3 regions of the Cytobacillus pseudoceanisediminis genome follow, and region 3 is predicted to be linked to each of the others. Evidence: a T-box and tRNA genes for the amino acid it is inferred to sense, from the RefSeq annotation. Region 3 holds a T-box; the other regions hold tRNA genes.
The links. The T-box of region 3 lies ahead of M5V91_RS27880 (valine--tRNA ligase). A T-box ahead of a tRNA ligase gene usually reads a tRNA of that ligase, here a tRNA-Val.
Positions count from the first base shown of each region.

Region 1 (7,788 bases), 2.3 Mb from region 3:
CTGGTAAACGGTCTGCTTCAGCTTCATCATCAGTCAGCGGAATTGGAAGGAATCCCATGTTAATTTCAGGGTCGATTTCAAGAATCATGTTTTCTGTCCAGTTTCCCTGCTGAAGCATAGCCGTTTTGCCGGAAGCAAATAGAGTCACTTGCGTATTGTAATCTGTTGTTAATGGATTTTCATTTCCGAAGTTTATTTCAGTATCAAGCACTTCTTTGAACTCTTTAAATTTATCATTGCCAATAATCTTTTCAGATCCGCTGTATAGGCCCTCAATAAATGCCACTGGATCTTCCTGCTGTGCAAATGGAATATTTAATAAATGCTGACCAATGACCCACCACTCTCCGTAACCGGCAGAGAAAGGAGTAATTCCTTTATCCTTTAGTTTTTCAGCAGCATCCTTCAATTCAGAAATCGTATTAGGCGGTTCAGTAATGCCTGCTTCTTCAAATAAATCCTTATTATAAATGAAACCGTATCCTTCAAGGTTTACAGGCATTCCATAAAGTTTTCCGTCTGTATCAGTCATTGGTACTTTTCCAATTGGAAGCACATGCTCTGCCCAAGGCTCATTTGAAAGATCTGCAAGATGCTCCTTCCAAAGCTCCAATTCTTTAAATCCGCCATTGTTAAAAATGTCAGGCTGTTCGCCGGATGCAAACTTTGCTTTTAATGCGGCACCATAATCAGCACCGCCGCCGACTGATTCAAGCTTTACTTTAATATTCGGATGCTCTTTTTCGAATTCACCGATCATTTCCTGAAGCTGATCGGCAATCTCCACTTTAAACTGGAACAAATTTAATGTTACCACTTCATCCTCATTCTTTGAATCATCCTTAGGCTTTTCGTCCCCTGAAGAGCTGGAAGAAGAACAGCCTGCCATAATGCCCGCCATCAGAACCAATGACAGCAGTAATAAAGCAAAGCGTTTCATTTTGTTTCCCCTGAATAATTTTTTATATAAACTTTAACAGCCCATATGGCCGCAAAAGTCTCTATAACTACTTGATGGAGCCTTGTGCAATGCCTTTAATAATATGCCTCTGCAGGAACAGGAAGAAAATAACGACCGGTGTAATGCCCATTACAAGGGCGGCCAGTCCCATGTCCCATTGCTTTGTATATTGTGCAAAGAATGAACTTGTGGCCAAAGGAATCGTCCTAAGTTCTGCATCCTGAAGCACAAGAAGCGGCAGCAGATAATCATTCCAGATCCATAATGTATTTAAAATAACAACCGTTACAGTGATTGGTTTTAGAAGCGGAAAAACAATTCTCCAAAAGACCCCAAACTGGCTGCACCCATCAATTCGGGCCGATTCTTCTATCTCTATTGGAACTGTTTTAATAAATCCGTGATACAGGAAAAGCGATAATGGTACACCAAAGCCAAAATACATAATGATGAGACCTGGTATGCTGTTTGTCAGATTCAGCGTGCCTCCCAGCTTCATCAGCGGTATCATGACCGTCTGGAATGGAATAACCATCGCAGAAACAAATAGGGCAAATAGGATTTTGCTGAATTTTCCCGGGGTTCGGACCATCTTCCAGGCAGCCATGGAACTAATGACAACAAGTCCAATATTGCTGATCACCGTAATTATAAGCGAGTTCCAGAAGGCCCGCGGGAAATTAATAATATCCCATACCTTCAAGTAATTGGAGAATAAAAACTCCTGCGGCCACGCTGCAGCATCAATCAAAATATCTGCAAAACCTTTTACAGAATTGATGATCACGAAATAAAAAGGTATGAGGAAAATGACTCCTAATACGATTCCGATAATCTCGAGCAGAAACGTAACCTTCGTATATCTGGGATTCATTATGCCTCAACCTCCCTTTTCTTGGTCATCATAACCTGAACCGTTGTAAAAATAGCCACAACAAGGAAGAACAGAATGGATTTCGCGGTACCAAGACCATACCGGTTATTTTGGAATGCTTCCTGATAAATATTAATCGCTACAGATTGTGTTGAATTAAAAGGACCTCCGCCTGTCAGTGAAATATTCAGATCGAAAATCTTAAAGGCCATTGAAATAGTTAAAAAGAAACAAATCGTAAACGCCGGCAAAATAAGTGGAATAATAATTTTCGTCAGAAGTGTCCAGCTTGATGCCCCATCGATCCTGGCAGCCTCCAGCAATGTCTGGTCAACCCCTGCAGCGCTGCAATATAAATAACCATCATATATCCGCTGATCTGCCAGGCAAACACAATTACAATCCCCCAGAATGCTGTTGTCTCATCCCCAAGCCATGGGAGCTTAAAAACGGACAGGTCTGTAAGATTTCCAATTGCCGCAAACCCTTTTACAAAAATAAACTGCCAGATGAACCCAAGCAATAATCCCCCGATAACATTAGGAATGAAAAACACAGTCCGCAATAAGTTCCTGGACTTCAATGCTGCGTTCAATAATAACGCAAGCCCAAAACCTAGTAAATTACTAATAATAACCGAAGCTAACATAAACTTGGTAGTAAAAATAAAGGAATCAAAAAACTTAGGATCATTCTTAAAGATCTTTAAATAATTTTCAAGTCCTACCCACTCAACCACAGAACTGACACCATTCCAGGAAGTAAAGGAATAATAAATACCCATCAAAAAAGGAATGATTTGAATCACCAGGAAAAAAATCAATGCCGGTCCTACAAAAGCACTGTATGTTAGCATTTTTTTCAGATTTGCTTTTTTCCTGGATACTGTTTTAACCTCTGAATTGACTGCTGCTTCCCCGACCTCAATCTTTGTCTCCAAATCTTTTCACCGCCCCCTTATCTCTTGCAAACGCTTTCCTACATTATATTTGAAACCGTTTGCATATATAGGTGACTGAATTGACTAAAAAGGTGCAATATTTTGACTTGTTTAAAAGGTTTAACTTGTGTTAATCGAATACATTGCATAGAATGAAGCTATCTTGAATATAGGGATGTGGGCTATGATATTAAAATATCGTTATGAACCGGAAGAATTAAAATTGCTTCAGTGTTTACATGGAAGAATGCGGCTTTCCCCAAAAGATTACAGCCTCTTTCTTAATTTAGAAAAAGGTTTTTCAGGTGAGAAGAAATTTGATGAACTACTAGAACATTCGCCTGAGGAATGGATTATTCTTAATGATTTATTGTTCGATTACAGTAACACCCTTTTCCAAATAGATTCACTATTATTCACTGGAGGCTGTATCTATCTTTTTGAAGTTAAGAATTATGAGGGAGACTTTTATATCGAACAAAACAGATGGTATACAGTACCAGCAAATACTGAAGTTAAAAATCCTCTTCTGCAGCTTCAGCGAAGTGAATCCCTCCTGAGAAGACTTCTGCAGAAATTGGGAGTAGAAACCCCTCTTAAGGCTCTTCTTATTTTTATTAACCCCGAATTTCAATTGTATCAAGCCACAATGAATCTTCCTGCTATATTTCCAGCACAAATTAACCGATTTATAGACAAATTAAAATTGAAATCTCAACCGGCAAATAAGAACCATTTAATGCTGGCAGACAAGTTACTGTCTTTGCATTTGGAGGATATTCCTTATGGAAGGCGATTTGAGTATACATTTGAGGGATTGGAGAAGGGGGTTAAGTGTGCTTCTTGCCAGCACTTTATGGATCGATTGCACAGAGCTGCTTTAGTATGTAAGAATTGCGGATACAAAGAAGATGTCGAATTGGCAATCGTTAGAAGTGTTAAAGAGTTTAGAGTTATGTTTCCCGATATGATGCTAACAACCAATATTGTGCATGAATGGTGTTCTGATATTATTTCAAAGAAAAAATCCGGAAAATCCTATCAAACAACTTTAATCATATCATTCATGGCAAGACTTCTTACTTTGAATAAAACACAATTATGTTGAGTAGTTTATTTTTAACAGTATGGCATGTCCCCTTCGGCTATCCTCACACGATTCATGAATAAGCAAACATCATTAGATTCTTTTAGATCACACTATCGATACTGAAGGGCTCTATTCAGAATTATTAGTTCCATTCACTGAGGTTATCGAACCTTAATGGCTTTATTCTGCTGCATTAGTTCCGCTCACTTGACATCATGAAACTGAACGGCACTATTCACTTGCATTAGTTCCATTCATGTGACATCTTTGAAACTGAACGGCACTATTCTCTTGCATTAGTTCCATTCACATGACATCTTTGAAACTGAACGGCACTATTCTGCTTCATTAGTTCCGTTCACATAAAGTCATCGAATCTTTCTGGCTCTATTTTGGTGCATAAGTTCCGTTCACATAACATCTTCGAAATTTAGAGATTCTTTTTCGCCTCTTCAGTTATTAGTTCCGCTCAATTCACAACATTAGGACACATCGTTTTTTTCCTCCTGCTAAGTCAATAATTATGTCCTTTTGAATTACTTCCGAACAGTTCAGAACCCCATTTCGAAACCACCCTCTGAATCGTTCGGAACCCTGCATTGAAACAACTTGCATCACAATCAGCAGAAGGGCTGCATTGATATTTGCTTTCCGCTTTAAAATTTGCACAGATTTTAATTAACAACAAAAAAGGTTTCCCTATTAGGAAACCTTTTTTAGATACCGGTGGTCGGGGTCGAACCGACACTCCAGAAGGAACACGATTTTGAGTCGTGCGCGTCTGCCAATTCCGCCACACCGGCATATTAAAATGTAGTAAATCTTGTGGTGCCGAGGACCGGAATCGAACCGGTACGGTAGTCACCTACCGCAGGATTTTAAGTCCTGTGCGTCTGCCAGTTCCGCCACCCCGGCGTATATCAGCGAATCAAGATTTAGATTATGGAGGCGGCAACCGGATTCGAACCGGTGGTAAAGGTTTTGCAGACCTCTGCCTTACCACTTGGCTATGCCGCCATAAATTGAAGTTTATTCTGGAGCGGAAGACGGGATTCGAACCCGCGACCCCCACCTTGGCAAGGTGATGTTCTACCACTGAACTACTTCCGCAAAATGGCTGGGCTAGCAGGATTCGAACCTGCGAGTGACGGAGTCAAAGTCCGGTGCCTTACCGCTTGGCTATAGCCCATTGATCGTTCATATTACATTTATATGAGAGTTATACTCGTACTGTTACTTTAAAATTATGGGGCGACTGATGGGAATCGAACCCACGAGTGTCGGAGCCACAATCCGATGCGTTAACCACTTCGCCACAGCCGCCATTATAAAATTGGCAGGGGTAGTAGGAATCGAACCCACATCAAAGGTTTTGGAGACCTTCGTTTTACCATTAAACTATACCCCTATATAAATGGTGGAGGGGGCAGATTCGAACTGCCGAACCCGAAGGAGCGGATTTACAGTCCGCCGCGTTTAGCCACTTCGCTACCCCTCCATATTAACATAAAAAAATGGTGCCGGCGAGAGGACTTGAACCCCCAACCTACTGATTACAAGTCAGTTGCTCTACCAATTGAGCTACACCGGCAAATCAATTCAGTAAAGGTGGCTCAGGACGGAATCGAACCGCCGACACAAGGATTTTCAGTCCTTTGCTCTACCGACTGAGCTACTGAGCCAAATATTATTAATATTGTAAAAATGGCGGTCCGGACGGGACTCGAACCCGCGACCTCCTGCGTGACAGGCAGGCATTCTAACCAACTGAACTACCGGACCAAATTGCGGGGGCAGGATTTGAACCTGCGACCTTCGGGTTATGAGCCCGACGAGCTACCGGACTGCTCCACCCCGCGACAATAATATGGTGGAGGATGACGGGATCGAACCGCCGACCCTCTGCTTGTAAGGCAGATGCTCTCCCAGCTGAGCTAATCCTCCATTATGGTGACCCCTACGGGATTCGAACCCGTGTTACCGCCGTGAAAGGGCGGTGTCTTAACCGCTTGACCAAGGGGCCAATATAGAATTAATAATGGCGGAGAGCAAGGGATTTGAACCCTTGATACGCGGTTAGCGTATACACGATTTCCAATCGTGCTCCTTCGGCCACTCGGACAGCTCTCCATTTGGCTCCGCAGGTAGGATTCGAACCTACGACCGTTCGGTTAACAGCCGAATGCTCTACCACTGAGCTACTGCGGAATAGTGATATTTGTAAAACAGCCCGGCAGCGTCCTACTCTCACAAGGGGACAGCCCCTAACTACCATTGGCGCTGAGAAGCTTAACTTCCGTGTTCGGTATGGGAACGGGTGTGACCTTCTCGCTATCGCCACCAGACTATTTTTCAAAGACAAGTATTATTATACCGTCTTTTTATCATTTTTCAAGAGGAAATTTACTATTTTTCGTTCCCTCAAAACTAGATAATGTATGAAGAAGAATTTGCCGAGTATTCACCAATAACTTGTCTAGCTTCGGCTCCTAACTTCTCTCGAAGTTGAACAGTCGCCTCCGCTTTTCGTTTTGGTTAAGTCCTCGATCGATTAGTATCAGTCAGCTCCACATGTCGCCACGCTTCCACCTCTGACCTATCAACCTGATCATCTTTCAGGGATCTTACTAGCTTGACGCTATGGGAAATCTCATCTCGAGGGGGCTTCATGCTTAGATGCTTTCAGCACTTATCCCTTCCGCACATAGCTACCCAGCGATGCCTTTGGCAAGACAACTGGTACACCAGCGGTGCGTCCATCCCGGTCCTCTCGTACTAAGGACAGCTCCTCTCAAATTTCCTGCGCCCACGACGGATAGGGACCGAACTGTCTCACGACGTTCTGAACCCAGCTCGCGTACCGCTTTAATGGGCGAACAGCCCAACCCTTGGGACCGACTACAGCCCCAGGATGCGATGAGCCGACATCGAGGTGCCAAACCTCCCCGTCGATGTGGACTCTTGGGGGAGATAAGCCTGTTATCCCCGGGGTAGCTTTTATCCGTTGAGCGATGGCCCTTCCATGCGGAACCACCGGATCACTAAGCCCGACTTTCGTCCCTGCTCGACTTGTAGGTCTCGCAGTCAAGCTCCCTTGTGCCTTTACACTCTGCGAATGATTTCCAACCATTCTGAGGGAACCTTTGGGCGCCTCCGTTACTTTTTAGGAGGCGACCGCCCCAGTCAAACTGCCCACCTGACACTGTCTCCCGCCCCGATAAGGGGCGCGGGTTAGAATTTCAATACAGCCAGGGTAGTATCCCACCGACGCCTCCACCGAAGCTGGCGCTCCGGCTTCTCAGGCTCCTACCTATCCTGTACAAGCTGTACCAAAATTCAATATCAGGCTACAGTAAAGCTCCACGGGGTCTTTCCGTCCTGTCGCGGGTAACCTGCATCTTCACAGGTACTATAATTTCACCGAGTCTCTCGTTGAGACAGTGCCCAGATCGTTACGCCTTTCGTGCGGGTCGGAACTTACCCGACAAGGAATTTCGCTACCTTAGGACCGTTATAGTTACGGCCGCCGTTTACTGGGGCTTCGATTCAAAGCTTCGCTTGCGCTAACCTCTCCTCTTAACCTTCCAGCACCGGGCAGGCGTCAGCCCCTATACTTCGCCTTGCGGCTTCGCAGAGACCTGTGTTTTTGCTAAACAGTCGCCTGGGCCTATTCACTGCGGCTCATCAGGGCTATTCACCCTAATGAGCACCCCTTCTCCCGAAGTTACGGGGTCATTTTGCCGAGTTCCTTAACGAGAGTTCTCTCGCTCACCTTAGGATTCTCTCCTCGCCTACCTGTGTCGGTTTGCGGTACGGGCACCTTTTCCCTCGCTAGAGGCTTTTCTTGGCAGTGTGGAATCAGGAACTTCGGTACTAAATTTCCCTCGCCGTCACAGCTCAGCCTGTGTGGTAACGGGATTTGC
Region 1 is NZ_CP097349.1:2,909,364-2,917,151, forward strand. It holds gene M5V91_RS15595 (ABC transporter substrate-binding protein) at 1-940, opposite strand, end outside; gene M5V91_RS15600 (carbohydrate ABC transporter permease) at 1,008-1,835, opposite strand; partial or broken gene M5V91_RS15605 (carbohydrate ABC transporter permease) at 1,835-2,775, opposite strand; gene M5V91_RS15610 (nuclease-related domain-containing protein) at 2,960-3,883, shown strand; tRNA gene M5V91_RS15615 (tRNA-Leu) at 4,587-4,668, opposite strand; tRNA gene M5V91_RS15620 (tRNA-Leu) at 4,692-4,780, opposite strand; tRNA gene M5V91_RS15625 (tRNA-Cys) at 4,809-4,882, opposite strand; tRNA gene M5V91_RS15630 (tRNA-Gly) at 4,901-4,975, opposite strand; tRNA gene M5V91_RS15635 (tRNA-Gln) at 4,980-5,054, opposite strand; tRNA gene M5V91_RS15640 (tRNA-His) at 5,113-5,188, opposite strand; tRNA gene M5V91_RS15645 (tRNA-Trp) at 5,200-5,273, opposite strand; tRNA gene M5V91_RS15650 (tRNA-Tyr) at 5,281-5,363, opposite strand; tRNA gene M5V91_RS15655 (tRNA-Thr) at 5,381-5,456, opposite strand; tRNA gene M5V91_RS15660 (tRNA-Phe) at 5,475-5,547, opposite strand; tRNA gene M5V91_RS15665 (tRNA-Asp) at 5,571-5,647, opposite strand; tRNA gene M5V91_RS15670 (tRNA-Met) at 5,651-5,724, opposite strand; tRNA gene M5V91_RS15675 (tRNA-Val) at 5,734-5,809, opposite strand; tRNA gene M5V91_RS15680 (tRNA-Glu) at 5,814-5,888, opposite strand; tRNA gene M5V91_RS15685 (tRNA-Ser) at 5,905-5,995, opposite strand; tRNA gene M5V91_RS15690 (tRNA-Asn) at 5,999-6,073, opposite strand; rRNA gene rrf (5S ribosomal RNA) at 6,094-6,210, opposite strand; rRNA gene M5V91_RS15700 (23S ribosomal RNA) at 6,397-7,788, opposite strand, start outside.
Region 1: it encodes a tRNA-Val, which carries the amino acid that the T-box ahead of M5V91_RS27880 (valine--tRNA ligase) is inferred to sense. The anticodon was not compared.

Region 2 (7,788 bases), 1.3 Mb from region 3:
TAGATTAAAATCCTCCGCTTTGAGATCCTGAACCGTGCTGCTTTTTCCGGTAACCGTAATACTTGTCCGTCCGGAAGCTGGATTTCTTAGTACTGCTTCATATTCTTCAGCTAAGCCGGCTAAATTGATGGAAAGGCTTGAAAAGGTTTTGGTTTCCTCTTGTTCCTGTGCCTGTGTTTCTTCAGCAGGCTCTTCGGTGTTTTCCTCTTCTCTATCAGCATTCTCTGCATTCTCTGCATTCTCCTCAGTACTAACGTCAATAGACGCCTTCACTGTCTTAGGGTCCACTGCAGAAATGCCATCCGGGATAATAACCGGCAAGGTGAGCACGGTATCTTTTTCAATCTTGCTGACATCCACCTCTACCCTGACACTTTCAGTCTCATTTAATATTTCTTCCCGGCCCGTTATGGAAGCCTCGTTAACATCGAGTTCAATCGAATTAATGGTAACACCATCTTGAGGGTCCCCCTTCCGGACGATCGTAACGGGAACCGTCTTGCTTAACTGCTTAACCGGCACTGTTACTTGAATTACTTGGGGTTCCACAATAACATCAAGCTTATTCATCTCACGGTCCAATACCCTGACAGTTGCTTCATCAGTGATTGTCTCGGTTATTGGTCCCTTTACATCCAAGGTTGCTTTAACAAAGCTGATCCGCTCAATCACTTCTTTTGCTCCTGTGATTTTTACCGTCTTTGGTTCCGCAGATGCCGCATCGGCTGAATACCCCTCACCAAGCAGGCCATTATTAAATTCTGCATCCACTTTAAACTCCTGGGTCACTTTTTCGTGGACTGTCACATCAGCATATTGCGGATTGATCGTCACATCAAGTTTATCTGAGATATCGCGGATCTTAATTTCCACTCTTTGAGAGCCGATTTCTGCATTTGTCAAATCTACATATACTTCAAAGTTCTGCAGTTTTTTAGCTTGCTCCAGATGGCTTTTTGGCCCTTCTATACTTAAGTCCACTGTTTCCGGAATACCGGTAACGACCAGATTTTCCGTATCATAATAGCTTTTCACCGGGACATCTTCAACAATGCCTGAATCCTGCTGGCCAGGAACGTTTATATCCTTTAATTCCTTATCTGCATCATAAACAGAGTCAAATAGAAAAAGTGCCAGAATCAACGCAACAATTTTCATGAACCAGCGGGTATCTACCAATTTATCAATTAACTTATCCATTCTTTTTCCCCCTCCAGTTCCAAAGACCTGAAGAAGTCTGCTTTATTTTCTGTTGAACAAGCAATTCACTTGAAAGCATATCTTTAAAAGCTTCAGCTTTTAAATCACGGTGCAGCTCACCGTTTTTGGTTAGGGAAACACTTCCTGTTTCCTCCGAAACGATAATGGTAATACTGTCGGTTACTTCACTTATACCTAAAGCAGCCCTATGTCTGGTGCCGAGCTCTTTTGAGATGAATGGGCTTTCTGACAGAGGCAGATAACACGCTGCTGCTGCCACACAATTCTTTTGAATGATAACGGCTCCGTCATGCAGCGGTGTATTCGGTATAAATATATTAATCAGGAGCTCAGATGAAATTTTAGAATCCAGCTGAATACCGGTTTCAATATAATCGTTCAGCCCTGTTTCCCTCTCAACTGAAATAAGCGCCCCAATGCGGCGTTTAGCCATATAATCCACAGCCTTAGCAATGGATTCGACCAGTTTCTCCTGATTTTCCTCCTCCTGATTAGCTGTCCTTGAGAAGAATCTCCCTCTCCCCAATTGCTCCAATGCTCTTCGCAGCTCCGGCTGGAAAATGATAATGATGGCCAGAAATCCCCAAAGAAGCACTTGTTCCATCATCCAACCTAATGTTTGCAGGTGGAACTTGTCGCTTGCTACTTTGACCAGGATAATGACAAAAATCCCTTTTAGCAATTGGACAGCCTTTGTTCCTTTTACAATCATTATCAGTTTATAGATGACATACCAGACAAGGAGAATGTCTATTGTATTAGCCAACAATTTCAAAATAGAGAAATCTGCAAACGACATTATCCTTCCTCCAAATATATATTTCAAAAGCAATACATGCTTAAAGTTCCTTTATGTAACTTTCATATTATATCATATTTGACGCTAATTCCAATTTTGAGACAACAGACACTACCTGGAAAAATAAGTACACTAAGAATCCCTGCATTAAAGCAGGGATTCTTACTATGGTTATGTCTATTTCTCTTTATCTGTTTCTCCGCTTTCAAATACATTTACAGCATCCTTGGCTGCCTTTTTGATGTGGTACCACAGCCATTCGAAAATGGCATCAACCTCTTCGATTTCTCCGGTAACATTACCGGCTGAAGCCATATATTGCTGGCCATTGATGACCGTAACATTTCCGTCTATTTCGCCCTGGATTTCCAAGTCTCCGTTCTTAACTACTACATCGCCTTTTACCACTTCGCCTTCTGGTACAATCACCTTATCGTTCTCCACCACAAGGTTTGGCTGTTTGGAAACTGATAGTTGGTGATCCTGGTCCCAGGATGATACGACGCTTCCCATCATCAGAACAAGAAAGAGGGATGCAGCAGTTAAAAGCGGATGATGCCTGAACCAGCGCTGGACCCCGACTTTCCGCTTTTCTTTGGGCAATTTCGCCATAACGTTTGCCGTGAAATTTTCAGGTGCCTGTATATGTGAAGTGCTTTGGACTAAAGCGATCGTCTTCTTTAATTCATGGAAATGAATTTGGCATTCCTCACAGTTCTGCAGATGGGCCCTTAATTCCTTCTCATGTTCGGCTGAGATCTCTTCATCTAGGTACTCATGCATATAAACAACCATTTCTGCTGGACATTTCAAAGTTCTCACCCTCTTTTTTAAACGTATCTTAATTGATTCCTAAGTGCTTCCCTGCCCCGGTGAATCCTGGTTTTAACCGTTCCCAGAGGAAGATCGAGCGTTTCACTGATCTCGTTCAGCGATAATTCTTCAATATATTTTAGAACAATAACCGAACGGTATTTTTCCGGAAGCTTCGATATTTCCCTTTGGATTGTTTCCTGCAGTTCCAGACTTTCTACATCTTCCTCCGGCAGCCTCGCATCTGAAGCAATTTGAGAATACATGTTCAGTCCATCCGTTCCTGCGACCTCTGCATCCAGATAATAATCAGGCTTCTTTTTCTGATTCTGTCTATACAAAGGTTAGTGGCAATCCGATAGAGCCACGTGGAAAATTTCAAGTCAATATTAAAGCTGGCAATGTTTATATAGGCTCTTAAGAAAGCCTCCTGAGCGATATCCTCTGCCTCATGCCTGTTTCCCAGCATTCTGTAGCAAATCTGAAAAACTTTATCTTTGTATATTTCAACAACTTCAGCATAAGCATCCTGGTCGCCTTTTAATACTTGCTTTATCCTCTTCTTTACGATTGTCTCCATTTTTTTACCTCCGCTCCAGTGCGGCTAATCGATAATACGAATCGATAGCGGAAAAGGTTTCATTTTAATTAAAAAACATTCAATTTCTATATTAGCAAATTTTTACTTATTCTGGTTTATTTTTTTCCTTTTAGGGTATAAAAGTACTAAATTAATCGAAAAGGGTTGATTACGGTGTGTGTTAAGGAATTATTGAGAGATATTGAGGAATGCCGGTCAAGAATGATCCAGTTAACAGCTTCCGCTTCTTTTACAGACCACTCGGTAGTTGATACGAGCACAAAACTCGATCAGCTTCTAAATAAATATTATACACTCACAGCAAAAAAATGAGCAGAACTTGTTTACGTTCTGCTCATTTTTAATTCAATTATTTATAGAAGCTTCTCGCCAAATAGTGAACCCATAAGCGCGACCGCCACAGTAGCTGTTTTGTTTTTGTCATCCAGGATTGGGTTAACCTCTACAAACTCAGCCGATGTAATGATCTGCGATTCTGCAAGCATCTCCATGGCCAAGTGGCTTTCACGGTAGCTGATGCCTCCAATAACCGGAGTTCCAACACCAGGGGCATCATGCGGATCCAGCCCATCTAAATCCAGAGACAGATGAACACCATCTGTATTTCTTTCTTTTAAATATGTAATAGACTCCTCCATAACCTTTGTCATCCCAAGCCGGTCAATTTCGTGCATGGTGTATACTTTAATGCCTTTTTCCTTAATAAGCTCCCGCTCTCCTTCATCCAAAGATCTTGCCCCAATAATGACAATATTCTCTGGCTTAACCTTTGGAGCATATCCCCCTACATTGGTTAAAAGCGGGTGGCCAATTCCCAGGCTTACCGCAAGAGGCATGCCATGTATGTTCCCTGAAGGTGATGTTTCAGCTGTATTTAAATCCCCGTGGGCATCATACCAGATTACCCCAAGATTTTTGTAGTGCTTCGAAACACCGGCCAATGTTCCAATTGCGATGCTGTGATCCCCGCCCAGTACTAATGGAAAAGAACCACTTTCTATTGCTTTATCAACTTCTTCGCCCAGTTTTTCTGTTTTTTCAGCAATAAGGTCCAAGTTTCTAAGATTTGATTTTGGATCGATTTGAACTTCCGGACGGCCGATGGCAATATCGCCCTGGTCATGGATTTCTTCGAATAAACACTTTAATCGCTCATTCACACCGGCATATCGGATCGCACTTGGCCCCATGTCCACACCGCGTCTCATCTGGCCAAGATCCATTGGCATTCCAATTATCGATAATTTCTGTCTTTTCATAGTAAAGTCCTCCCTTTCCCTTCATACTCATATTTTAACCGCTTTCAAACACATGACTCAACTCGACAAAATCGTGTATATATATGCGGCTGCCGGAAAAAGAAGCTTCTAAAAATACCATAGTAACTTTCTAAGTTTTGCCACTTATTGTTTTGTGAAATAAAATAAAAAATCCCTAAACCATGCTGGTTTAAGGAATGTCGTATTATGTATGATGGTGGAGCCTAGCGGGATCGAACCGCTGACCTCCTGCGTGCAAAGCAGGCGCTCTCCCAGCTGAGCTAAGGCCCCATTTATTTGGAGCGGAAGACGGGATTCGAACCCGCGACCCCCACCTTGGCAAGGTGATGTTCTACCACTGAACTACTTCCGCAAACATATTTATATTCACAAGTAAGACCTTCAGGACTCGATTCCCAAGGTCTGTGTTTTTCTATAAAGTGAGCCATGAAGGACTCGAACCTTCGACCCTCTGATTAAAAGTCAGATGCTCTACCGACTGAGCTAATGGCTCGAAATATAATTCTGATGCCTAAACTTCATTTGCAGATGTGCTTCAAAGCCCTGCGGTCTTTGTCGCAGATTTTAAAAGCTTGCCATTCAGGATGTAACGCTTCGATGCTGCAATCTTTTAAAATCCTCTACCGACTGAGCTAATGGCTCAAAAATGGCTGGGCTAGCAGGATTCGAACCTGCGAGTGACGGAGTCAAAGTCCGGTGCCTTACCGCTTGGCTATAGCCCAATAATTACAAAATAAAAAGGACATTCATAGCTTGTCCAGTTTTTTGTGTTTTTATTAAAAATAAATGGTGGAGGGGGGCAGATTCGAACTGCCGAACCCGAAGGAGCGGATTTACAGTCCGCCGCGTTTAGCCACTTCGCTACCCCTCCATCTATAAAAAAGATGGTGCCGGCGAGAGGACTTGAACCCCCAACCTACTGATTACAAGTCAGTTGCTCTACCAATTGAGCTACACCGGCAAATATGGTGGAGGATGACGGGATCGAACCGCCGACCCTCTGCTTGTAAGGCAGATGCTCTCCCAGCTGAGCTAATCCTCCATTATGGTGACCCCTACGGGATTCGAACCCGTGTTACCGCCGTGAAAGGGCGGTGTCTTAACCGCTTGACCAAGGGGCCTAGTACTCTAGTTGTCTACATTAAAAGAGCTTCCAACCGGGCTCGAACCGGTGACCTCTTCCTTACCATGGAAGTGCTCTACCTGCTGAGCTATGGAAGCAACAGCTCATAATTCCCAAAAGGGCTTTATGGAAATGGCTCCGCAGGCAGGATTCGAACCTGCGACCGTTCGGTTAACAGCCGAATGCTCTACCACTGAGCTACTGCGGAAAAGTGGTATTTGTAAACAGCCCGGCAGCGTCCTACTCTCACAAGGGGACAGCCCCTAACTACCATCGGCGCTGAGAAGCTTAACTTCCGTGTTCGGTATGGGAACGGGTGTGACCTTCTCGCCATCGCCACCAGACTATTTTCAAAAGACAAGTATGATTATACTTTCTTTTAATGTTTTTTTCAAGAGGAAATTTCATTTTTTCGTTCCCTCAAAACTAGATAATGTATGAAGAAGCATTTGCCGAGTATTCACCAATGACTTGTCTAGCTTCGGCTCCTAACCTCTCGGCCGTTTCGATCCGTCCCTCCAAATCCCAAAACCAGGATTTGAATGGCCGGCTCTCCAACGTCTCTCAAAGTTGAACAGTCGCCTCCGCTTTTCGTTTTGGTTAAGTCCTCGATCGATTAGTATCAGTCAGCTCCACATGTCGCCACGCTTCCACCTCTGACCTATCAACCTGATCATCTTTCAGGGATCTTACTAGCTTGACGCTATGGGAAATCTCATCTCGAGGGGGCTTCATGCTTAGATGCTTTCAGCACTTATCCCTTCCGCACATAGCTACCCAGCGATGCCTTTGGCAAGACAACTGGTACACCAGCGGTGCGTCCATCCCGGTCCTCTCGTACTAAGGACAGCTCCTCTCAAATTTCCTGCGCCCACGACGGATAGGGACCGAACTGTCTCACGACGTTCTGAACCCAGCTCGCGTACCGCTTTAATGGGCGAACAGCCCAACCCTTGGGACCGACTACAGCCCCAGGATGCGATGAGCCGACATCGAGGTGCCAAACCTCCCCGTCGATGTGGACTCTTGGGGGAGATAAGCCTGTTATCCCCGGGGTAGCTTTTATCCGTTGAGCGATGGCCCTTCCATGCGGAACCACCGGATCACTAAGCCCGACTTTCGTCCCTGCTCGACTTGTAGGTCTCGCAGTCAAGCTCCCTTGTGCCTTTACACTCTGCGAATGATTTCCAACCATTCTGAGGGAACCTTTGGGCGCCTCCGTTACTTTTTAGGAGGCGACCGCCCCAGTCAAACTGCCCACCTGACACTGTCTCCCGCCCCGATAAGGGGCGCGGGTTAGAATTTCAATACAGCCAGGGTAGTATCCCACCGACGCCTCCACCGAAGCTGGCGCTCCGGCTTCTCAGGCTCCTACCTATCCTGTACAAGCTGTACCAAAATTCAATATCAGGCTACAGTAAAGCTCCACGGGGTCTTTCCGTCCTGTCGCGGGTAACCTGCATCTTCACAGGTACTATAATTTCACCGAGTCTCTCGTTGAGACAGTGCCCAGATCGTTACGCCTTTCGTGCGGGTCGGAACTTACCCGACAAGGAATTTCGCTACCTTAGGACCGTTATAGTTACGGCCGCCGTTTACTGGGGCTTCGATTCAAAGCTTCGCTTGCGCTAACCTCTCCTCTTAACCTTCCAGCACCGGGCAGGCGTCAGCCCCTATACTTCGCCTTGCGGCTTCGCAGAGACCTGTGTTTTTGCTAAACAGTCGCCTGGGCCTATTCACTGCGGCTCATCAGGGCTATTCACCCTAATGAGCACCCCTTCTCCCGAAGTTACGGGGTCATTTTGCCGAGTTCCTTAACGAGAGTTCTCTCGCTCACCTTAGGATTCTCTCCTCGCCTACCTGTGTCGGTTTGCGGTACGGGCACCTTTTCCCTCGCTAGAGGCTTTTCTTGGCAGTGTGGAATCAGGAACTTCGGTACTAAATTTCCCTC
Region 2 is NZ_CP097349.1:3,968,777-3,976,564, forward strand. It holds gene M5V91_RS21395 (CdaR family protein) at 1-1,200, opposite strand, end outside; gene cdaA (diadenylate cyclase CdaA) at 1,193-2,020, opposite strand; gene M5V91_RS21405 (anti-sigma factor family protein) at 2,198-2,833, opposite strand; partial or broken gene sigW (RNA polymerase sigma factor SigW) at 2,851-3,413, opposite strand; gene M5V91_RS21415 (aspartyl-phosphate phosphatase Spo0E family protein) at 3,588-3,746, shown strand; gene rocF (arginase) at 3,788-4,693, opposite strand; tRNA gene M5V91_RS21425 (tRNA-Ala) at 4,909-4,984, opposite strand; tRNA gene M5V91_RS21430 (tRNA-Gly) at 4,992-5,066, opposite strand; tRNA gene M5V91_RS21435 (tRNA-Lys) at 5,135-5,207, opposite strand; tRNA gene M5V91_RS21440 (tRNA-Gln) at 5,362-5,436, opposite strand; tRNA gene M5V91_RS21445 (tRNA-Tyr) at 5,502-5,585, opposite strand; tRNA gene M5V91_RS21450 (tRNA-Thr) at 5,600-5,675, opposite strand; tRNA gene M5V91_RS21455 (tRNA-Val) at 5,681-5,756, opposite strand; tRNA gene M5V91_RS21460 (tRNA-Glu) at 5,761-5,835, opposite strand; tRNA gene M5V91_RS21465 (tRNA-Thr) at 5,863-5,935, opposite strand; tRNA gene M5V91_RS21470 (tRNA-Asn) at 5,971-6,045, opposite strand; rRNA gene rrf (5S ribosomal RNA) at 6,065-6,181, opposite strand; rRNA gene M5V91_RS21480 (23S ribosomal RNA) at 6,434-7,788, opposite strand, start outside.
Region 2: it encodes a tRNA-Val, which carries the amino acid that the T-box ahead of M5V91_RS27880 (valine--tRNA ligase) is inferred to sense. The anticodon was not compared.

Region 3 (7,788 bases):
TGAAGAAAGCAGCAGTATCCCCAATACTTCATTGCTCCTGACTATTGGAACACAAATAAGGCTTTCGGCATCTTCAGGCAAGAATTCCTTAGCAATGCTTTTCCATTTCTTCCGCGAATGGAAAAGGGCAGATTTTCGGGTACCCAAAACCAATCCGCTGATTCCCTCACTTTTTTTGGTAGGCTTAAGGTCATTCGGCTTTATTTGTCCATGCTCAATTCGGTAAATGGAGTGAAGTTCATCGTTATCCTTAATATCAAGAATATAGGCATAGTCAACAGGCAACATTTCGCTCAATTTCAAAATAAAAAGCTCCATAACCTCATTCACATCAAGGCGCTCTGCCATTTGATGCCCTATATCTGCGGCTTTTTGAAGGTATTCAATAACCTTTTCACTTGAGTAATAAAGATGAAGAATGATAGAAAGACTTACAAATGGGACCCCTACAAACAGCAGTGCAAGAATTCCCACTTCAGAATATAAAATGTAAAGGATAAGGCCAATCGGGAATGTTATGAGAGAGGTAACAGTTTCCCATATAAGGTCTTTTTCCAGAAAGGATATTTTCCTGCCATACAATGCAGCCTGAATTACACTGATTAATACCTGATTTAAAGTAAAATGGATTATCGGGTATGCTGCAGCAATCCAGAAATATTGGGGATTTTCTATTAGATCTACGCCTATTTTGCCACCCATTGCAAAGTAAGCCAGCCCGCTCAATAAAGATAATGTAAAGAACAAAAGTGAGTTAAGCGGCAGACGAAACAGCTGATCCTTTTGTATTTTCAGCCTTAATAGAAGTACCAGGATCCCCAATTGTACCATTATCATTTCAGCAAAGAGCCCAAAGGTTAAAAACACTGCCATCGTAACCCATTGAATTAAAAAGATTGGTGTATTATTGATTACCATCGGCATGGAAGAAACGAAAAACATCAATATGAAAAAGGCAAACAAACTGATTCCCTGTCCTGAAAAATCTGGAGGGTAAAAATGATAGGTTAGCATGGAACCTGCAGGAAATATTAATATCCATAATAACCATATTATTTTTTTGGCTTGTGAACTAACGATCTTTTCCCCCTCCTCCAATTTATTCAGGAAAATAGTCGGATAACACGAACATTTTATCAAATTTTCTAACTTTTGTCATATTTCATTTATTTTTTTCAAAAGATTCAAAAGAATAGGCTTCACTTCTGAGAGGAAGTAAAGTGATCCGGTAATAACCAGTACGCTGTTTTTTCCTGCTTCACGAAGTTCAGCCTCCAATAGCTCCTTCCAGTCCGTATGAAACTGTCTCCTGCTGTTTTTACTGAGATTATATAAATCTTCAGCTGCTGCTGCTCTCGGAAACTCAAATTCGGTAAAGGTGATGCGATCTGCAGCAGAATCAAGCTTACCGATCATTTTATCAAGCTTTTTATCAGCAAGTGCAGCGAATACAATATTTTTGCTTTTATCCTCAAAACGGTTGTTCAGCTCAGCAGTTAAGGCAGCTATCCCTTCTTCATTATGCGCTCCATCTATTACTACCAGCGGGTCTTCAGATAGAATTTCAAATCGCCCGGGCCAGAAAGCTTTTTTCAATCCCGCTCTAATATGATTTACCTCTATAAGGAAAGAATAAAATTTATTCAATAGCTCTGCTGCCATTACAGCAAGGGAAGCATTTTCAGTCTGGTGTTTTCCGCTCATTCCTGTCTCAAGATCAGGGAAGTTCTGAAAGACTGTCTTAAGGGAGAAGAATTCTCCCAGGTCCAGGGATTTATGATCAGAAATAGCAAACTCATTCCCCAGCTGATAAACTGGTGACTTCATGCTTAAAGCTTTATCTTGAATAACAGCGAGCGCTTCTTCTTGTTTAACAGCTGTAATCACACTGACTCCAGGTTTAATGATTCCCGCTTTTTCAAAAGCGATTTCCTCGTATGTATTCCCAAGGATAGCTGTATGGTCGAGTCCGATGCTTGTAATGATTGATAATATAGGATAGATGATGTTCGTAGAGTCATACCTTCCGCCAAGGCCCACTTCAAACAAAACGAGATCCACCGGCTGTACATGGCCAAAATATTGGAAAGCCATGGCGGTAATGATTTCAAACTCGGTTGGACCGCCGAGTTCCGTCTGTTCCAATTCAATCGCAAGCGGATATATATCATTAGCAAGCCGAACAAGATCTTCATCGTTAATTGGAATTCCGTTCAGAGAAATCCGTTCATTAAATTTCTCAAAATATGGCGATGTAAAAGTTCCGACAGAATAACCCGCCTCCTGAAGAATGGATCTTAGAAACGTTACAGTTGAGCCTTTACCATTCGTTCCGCCAATATGGATGGACTTAATTCTTCTTTCGGGATGCCCGAGTTTTTCCATCATCCATTCCATCCTTTGCAGTCCCGGCTTCATCCCAAGTCTTAGCCTTGAATGAATCCATTCCAGTGCTTCCTCATAAGTAGAAAACATATATAAATGCACCTCCGTTATACAGGAAGGAAGACGAATCCTTCATATGGACCCGCCTTCCGCAACTATTAATTATTCTCCTTTTAGCTCTTTAATGCGAGCTTCTACAGCAGCTCTCTTCTCGCTGTAGTCTTGTTCTTTTGCTTTCTCTTCTTCAATTACCTTTTCAGGCGCTTTTTTAATAAAGCCTTCGTTTGAAAGTTTCTTCTGGACTCTTTCAACTTCTTTATTTAATTTATCCCACTCTTTCTGAAGGCGGGCAACTTCTTCTTCAATGTTAATCAGGCCTTCAAGCGGAAGGATGATTTCTGCACCAGTCACAACTGCTGTCATCGCCTTATCAGGCGTCTCAACATTCAGAGCCAGCACTAGTTCTTCTGGGTTACAGAATCGTTCAATATAGGCACGGTTATTTTCCAGTGTGCCCAGAATTTCCTCATCCTTAGCTTTTACCATCATTTTAATCTTCTTGCTCATAGGCGTGTTTACTTCAGCACGGCTGTTGCGGACAGAGCGAATAATTTCTACAAGCAGCTTCATTTCATTTGCAGCCTGGTTATCAGTGTATTCATTGTTAACTGCCGGCCATTGTGCAGCCGTAATGGATTCACCTGAATGAGGAAGGTTCTGCCAAATTTCTTCCGTGATAAATGGCATAAATGGATGCAGCAGACGCATTGTATTGTCCAGAACATATGCCAGGATGGAACGGGTGGTTTTCTTGGCAGCTTCATCTTCTCCGTACAGCGGAAGCTTTGCCATTTCGATATACCAATCACAGAAGTCATCCCAAATGAAGTTATACAGCACTCGGCCAACCTCGCCAAACTCATAGCGGTCAGATAATCTTGTAACCGTCTCAATAGTTTCATTCAAACGGGTTAATATCCATTTATCAGCAACAGACTTTTCACCGCTTAAATCAATTTCTTCATATGTTAATCCATCCATGTTCATTAATGCAAATCGGGATGCATTCCAGATTTTATTGGCAAAGTTCCATGTTGCCTCAACCTTTTCCATACTGAAGCGCAGATCCTGTCCCGGCGAGCTTCCTGTAGAAAGGAAATAGCGGAGTGAATCAGCACCATACTGATCAATTACATCCATTGGATCAACGCCATTTCCAAGGGACTTACTCATCTTGCGTCCCTGTGAGTCACGAACAAGACCATGAATTAATACATCCTGGAATGGACGCTCCCCTGTAAATTCGAGACCTTGGAAGATCATTCGTGATACCCAGAAGAAAATGATGTCATAGCCAGTCACCAAAGCAGCAGTCGGATAGTATCTCTTGAAATCGCTTGAGTCTGTATCCGGCCAGCCCATTGTTGAAAATGGCCATAGAGCTGAACTGAACCAGGTATCCAAAACATCTTTGTCCTGTTCCCAGTTTTCAATATCTTCTGGTGCTTCGTGCCCTACGAAAACCTCACCTGTCTCTTTGTGGTACCAGGCCGGGATCCGATGCCCCCACCAAAGCTGGCGTGAAATACACCAGTCACGAATATTTTCCATCCAGCGCAAATACGTTTTTTCAAATCGCTCTGGAACAAAGTTTACTTTTTCCTCTTTAGTTTGAAGAGCGATGGCTTCATCAGCAAGAGGCTGCATCTTTACAAACCATTGTGTTGAAAGGTAAGGTTCAACAACTGCGCCGCTGCGCTCTGAATGGCCCACAGAATGCATATGCTCTTCAATTTTGAAAAGCACTCCTTCGTCCTGAAGATCCTTCACGATCTGCTTGCGGCATTCAAAGCGGTCCATACCTTGGTATTTACCGGCTCGGCTGTTCATTGTGCCGTCTTCATTCATTACAAGAATTCTTTCAAGATTGTGGCGGTTTCCTATTTCAAAATCATTTGGGTCATGAGCCGGCGTAATTTTTACTGCGCCGGATCCGAAATCCATTTCTACATAATCATCTGCAACAATCGGAATTTCGCGTCCTGTGATCGGCAGTTTAACCGTTTTGCCGATTAAATGCTTATAGCGGTCATCTTCCGGATGTACTGCTACAGCTGTATCGCCAAGCATCGTTTCAGGGCGTGTAGTGGCAATTTCGATATGTCCTGAACCATCCGTTAAAGGATATCTCATATGGTAGAAGGCACCCTGAACATCCTTATAAATAACTTCGATATCAGAAAGAGCCGTTTTTGTAGACGGATCCCAGTTAATAATATACTCGCCGCGATAAATCAATCCTTTATTATAAAGTGAAACGAAAACTTCTCTTACAGCTTTTGAAAGGCCTTCATCCAGTGTAAAACGTTCGCGGCTGTAATCAAGTCCCAATCCAAGCTTTGACCATTGCTGGCGGATATGGCTGGCATACTCCTCTTTCCACTTCCATGTTTCTTCTACAAATTTTTCACGGCCTAAATCATAGCGGCTTTTGCCGTCATTGCGAAGCTTTTCTTCAACCTTTGCCTGAGTGGCGATGCCCGCATGGTCCATTCCTGGAAGCCATAGAACATCGTATCCCTGCATTCGCTTCATTCGAGTAAGGATATCCTGAAGAGTTGTATCCCATGCATGACCGAGATGAAGCTTTCCTGTTACATTCGGAGGCGGAATCACAATTGTATATGGCTGCTTTGTTTCATCGTCTTTTGCTTCAAAGAATTTACCTTCCAGCCACCAGTCATATCGTCCTTTTTCAATCGCCTGCGGATCATATTTCGTCGGCATTGATAATTCATTATTATCCATGTGTCATTCTTCCTTTCTGAAAGCAATCCAAAAAATAAAAAACTCCATTCGCCATAAAAGGACGAATGGAGTTTGCTTCGCGGTACCACCTTTTTTTCAATCACTAAAGAAAATCAGGGAAAGACATTCTTATAGAGATTGACACTTAAACAGATAACGGATTTCCCGTCTTTTACTACTTGGCTGCAGCCTTTCGCAAAAGATGCTCTAGGGCGACCTTCCAACAGTTTTGCCTGGATAACCTTTCAGCTGCTGGTTTTCCTCTCTAAAAGGCAAATCGCCATTGTACTCTTCCCTGTCTTAGCATCGATATACAATTTTATATATAAAATATACTACCGAAAAAAGACTGTTATAGTCAATAAGGATACCCGAGTTTTTTATATATTATTCATTATTTCTACCGAAGTGATGATGATTTTGCCCGAAAAAGACTTCTTTAGGGGAGTTTTAAAATACTGTTATACAGGAAAGAAACGAAAATAGGCACTTTACCGAAAAATGAATCATAGAATATACATATGAACATTCGGGAAAGGGGCATGCGACAATGAGAAGAAAATATAATCCTTACACACTGCCTCCCTGGTTAAGAACTTTCAGGAATGTATGTGCACAGTTCATAATCCCGTTCTGTGTTTTTCAAGGCATAAGAACAATTTTGCTGCCTACCACCTTTGATGTACTGCTGCTATCGCTGTTCATTCTGATTGCTATTGCTTTCCATCTTCAATTGGTTTAGGAGCCCGCATCTTTTAGCTTTGGGCTCCTTCTTGTGCTTGAGCTTCGGCAGCTGCTTTTGCTTCTTGTTTTTGCCTCTCGATCTCATCGATTCTCATTACAGCATATTCAATATTTTTCAAGAGCCAATACTGCCTTTGCAAATGCTGGACAGCCTTTCTTTCTCCCCTTTTACTCTCCCCTTTATAATATTGTTCGGCCGCCCTGATAATAGGACCCGGATGAGCAAAGTAGCTTTGAAACAGCAGCATCTCATCGTCTCTGAATGGAAAGTATTTCATATAGGTGTAAATCCACTCTACACATTCTTCTGATCTTTTTGGATAAGTTTTCAGAGTCCTTGATAAAAACGGCAATATATCATGGAGCGGCGACCCCTGTCTTGCATTTTCGAAATTCGTGAAGTACCCATATCCCCTATCATCGTAAAGAAAATGCTCGGTTGAAACTTTCCCATGGACGATTACCGTTCGTGCTTTGTCGCTTTCTTTTGTTTTTTCATACCAATCTTTAAATTTGTTTGTGGAGAATTTTAGTCCCTGGCTGACGTCGTGATAATATAGGGAAAACATTAGCTCAAAAGGAGACATATACTCTTTTCTTTCACAGGCTTCGATAAATCCCTCCAAGAACTCCTTTTCTTTCTCCCATTCCTGCAAAGTTTTTTCATAATGTTCGGTTCTGTCTTCCTTGTTTATAGGAACTTCCCTCGAGGACAATGTATGCAGTCTTGCCAATTCCCTCAGCATCTGCTGATGCCTCTCAAATCTATCCTCTTTTTCTTCATTAGGCATCCATGGCATTAAATAATATAATTCATTCTGATGGAGCACCCCATATCTTCCATCCACCGTCGGGTAAATAGGGACAATTCTGTTATAGCCTTTTTGAAAGAGGGTTTGTACATGCCTTATAAAATCTGCTCCATGCTGAGGCTTTATTTTCTTCAAGGCAAATACACCTTTGCTGCTGTATACCTTCTGAACTCTCCCAAACTCCTCTACAAAATGCGGCTCTATTGAATAATGATTTAAAATAGGGGAGACTTTCCGCAGCCGATTTTTTTCTTCCACCTTAACCACTCACTTTCCAGAATGAGAAAAAATGATGTTATTCTAAAATATATTGGTTAAACGAAAATAGCTGAGCGGGTTATTAATACCTGCTCAGCCTTTTAACCATTTAATGGGCTACCGCAACAGGAATGTACAGCACTTGCCCTTCATAAATATCCTGATTGATTTCAAGGTGATTCACCCGTAATAGCTGCTGGGCTGGTATATCATACCTTTCAGCAATGGCATCAATTGTGTCGCCGTTCTGCACAATGCAAACCTTGAGCTTAACATGTTCCTCTGTCTCTTCCTTCCGGGCAAAGAACTCTGTTAACGACATGCTTTTCTTCTTGGAGAGTTTCTTCTTCTTAGCCTCCTGTTCTGAAGAGGATGAGGATTCCTCTGTTTCCTCATGGGTTTCCTGTGCAGCCGCTTGAACAGGCTTCTTTTCAAAGGAAGGACTATCTGATTCGGATGCTTCCGTCATTTGATAGATTTCCTGTGCGGTTGGCGGTGCTTCCTCCTCATTGCGCTGAGAAGAAAAAGATATTTCCGGTGCAGTTTTCGGAGTCTGTTCTTCTTCTTCTGGCTGCTCTTGTTTTAATTCGAGCGCCGCCGGCACTGAAGGTCTAATGACGGCCTGCTCTTCCACTTCAGGCTGCTTTCTTGCTTCTGCCTCAAATGGAATAAAAACCTCATCGGTTTCTGACTGCTCTTCCTGCGGATCCTCTTCCCGTACATCTTCCTCGGCGCTCGAGTATACCTGTTCCTCTCTTTCTTCCTCTCTTTCTTCCTCTTC
Region 3 is NZ_CP097349.1:5,247,730-5,255,517, reverse strand. It holds gene M5V91_RS27890 (sensor domain-containing diguanylate cyclase) at 1-1,014, opposite strand, end outside; gene M5V91_RS27885 (bifunctional folylpolyglutamate synthase/dihydrofolate synthase) at 1,156-2,475, opposite strand; gene M5V91_RS27880 (valine--tRNA ligase) at 2,548-5,193, opposite strand; T-box leader at 5,248-5,504, opposite strand; gene M5V91_RS27875 (YszA family small membrane protein) at 5,744-5,935, shown strand; gene ysxE (spore coat protein YsxE) at 5,949-7,007, opposite strand; gene spoVID (stage VI sporulation protein D) at 7,117-7,788, opposite strand, start outside.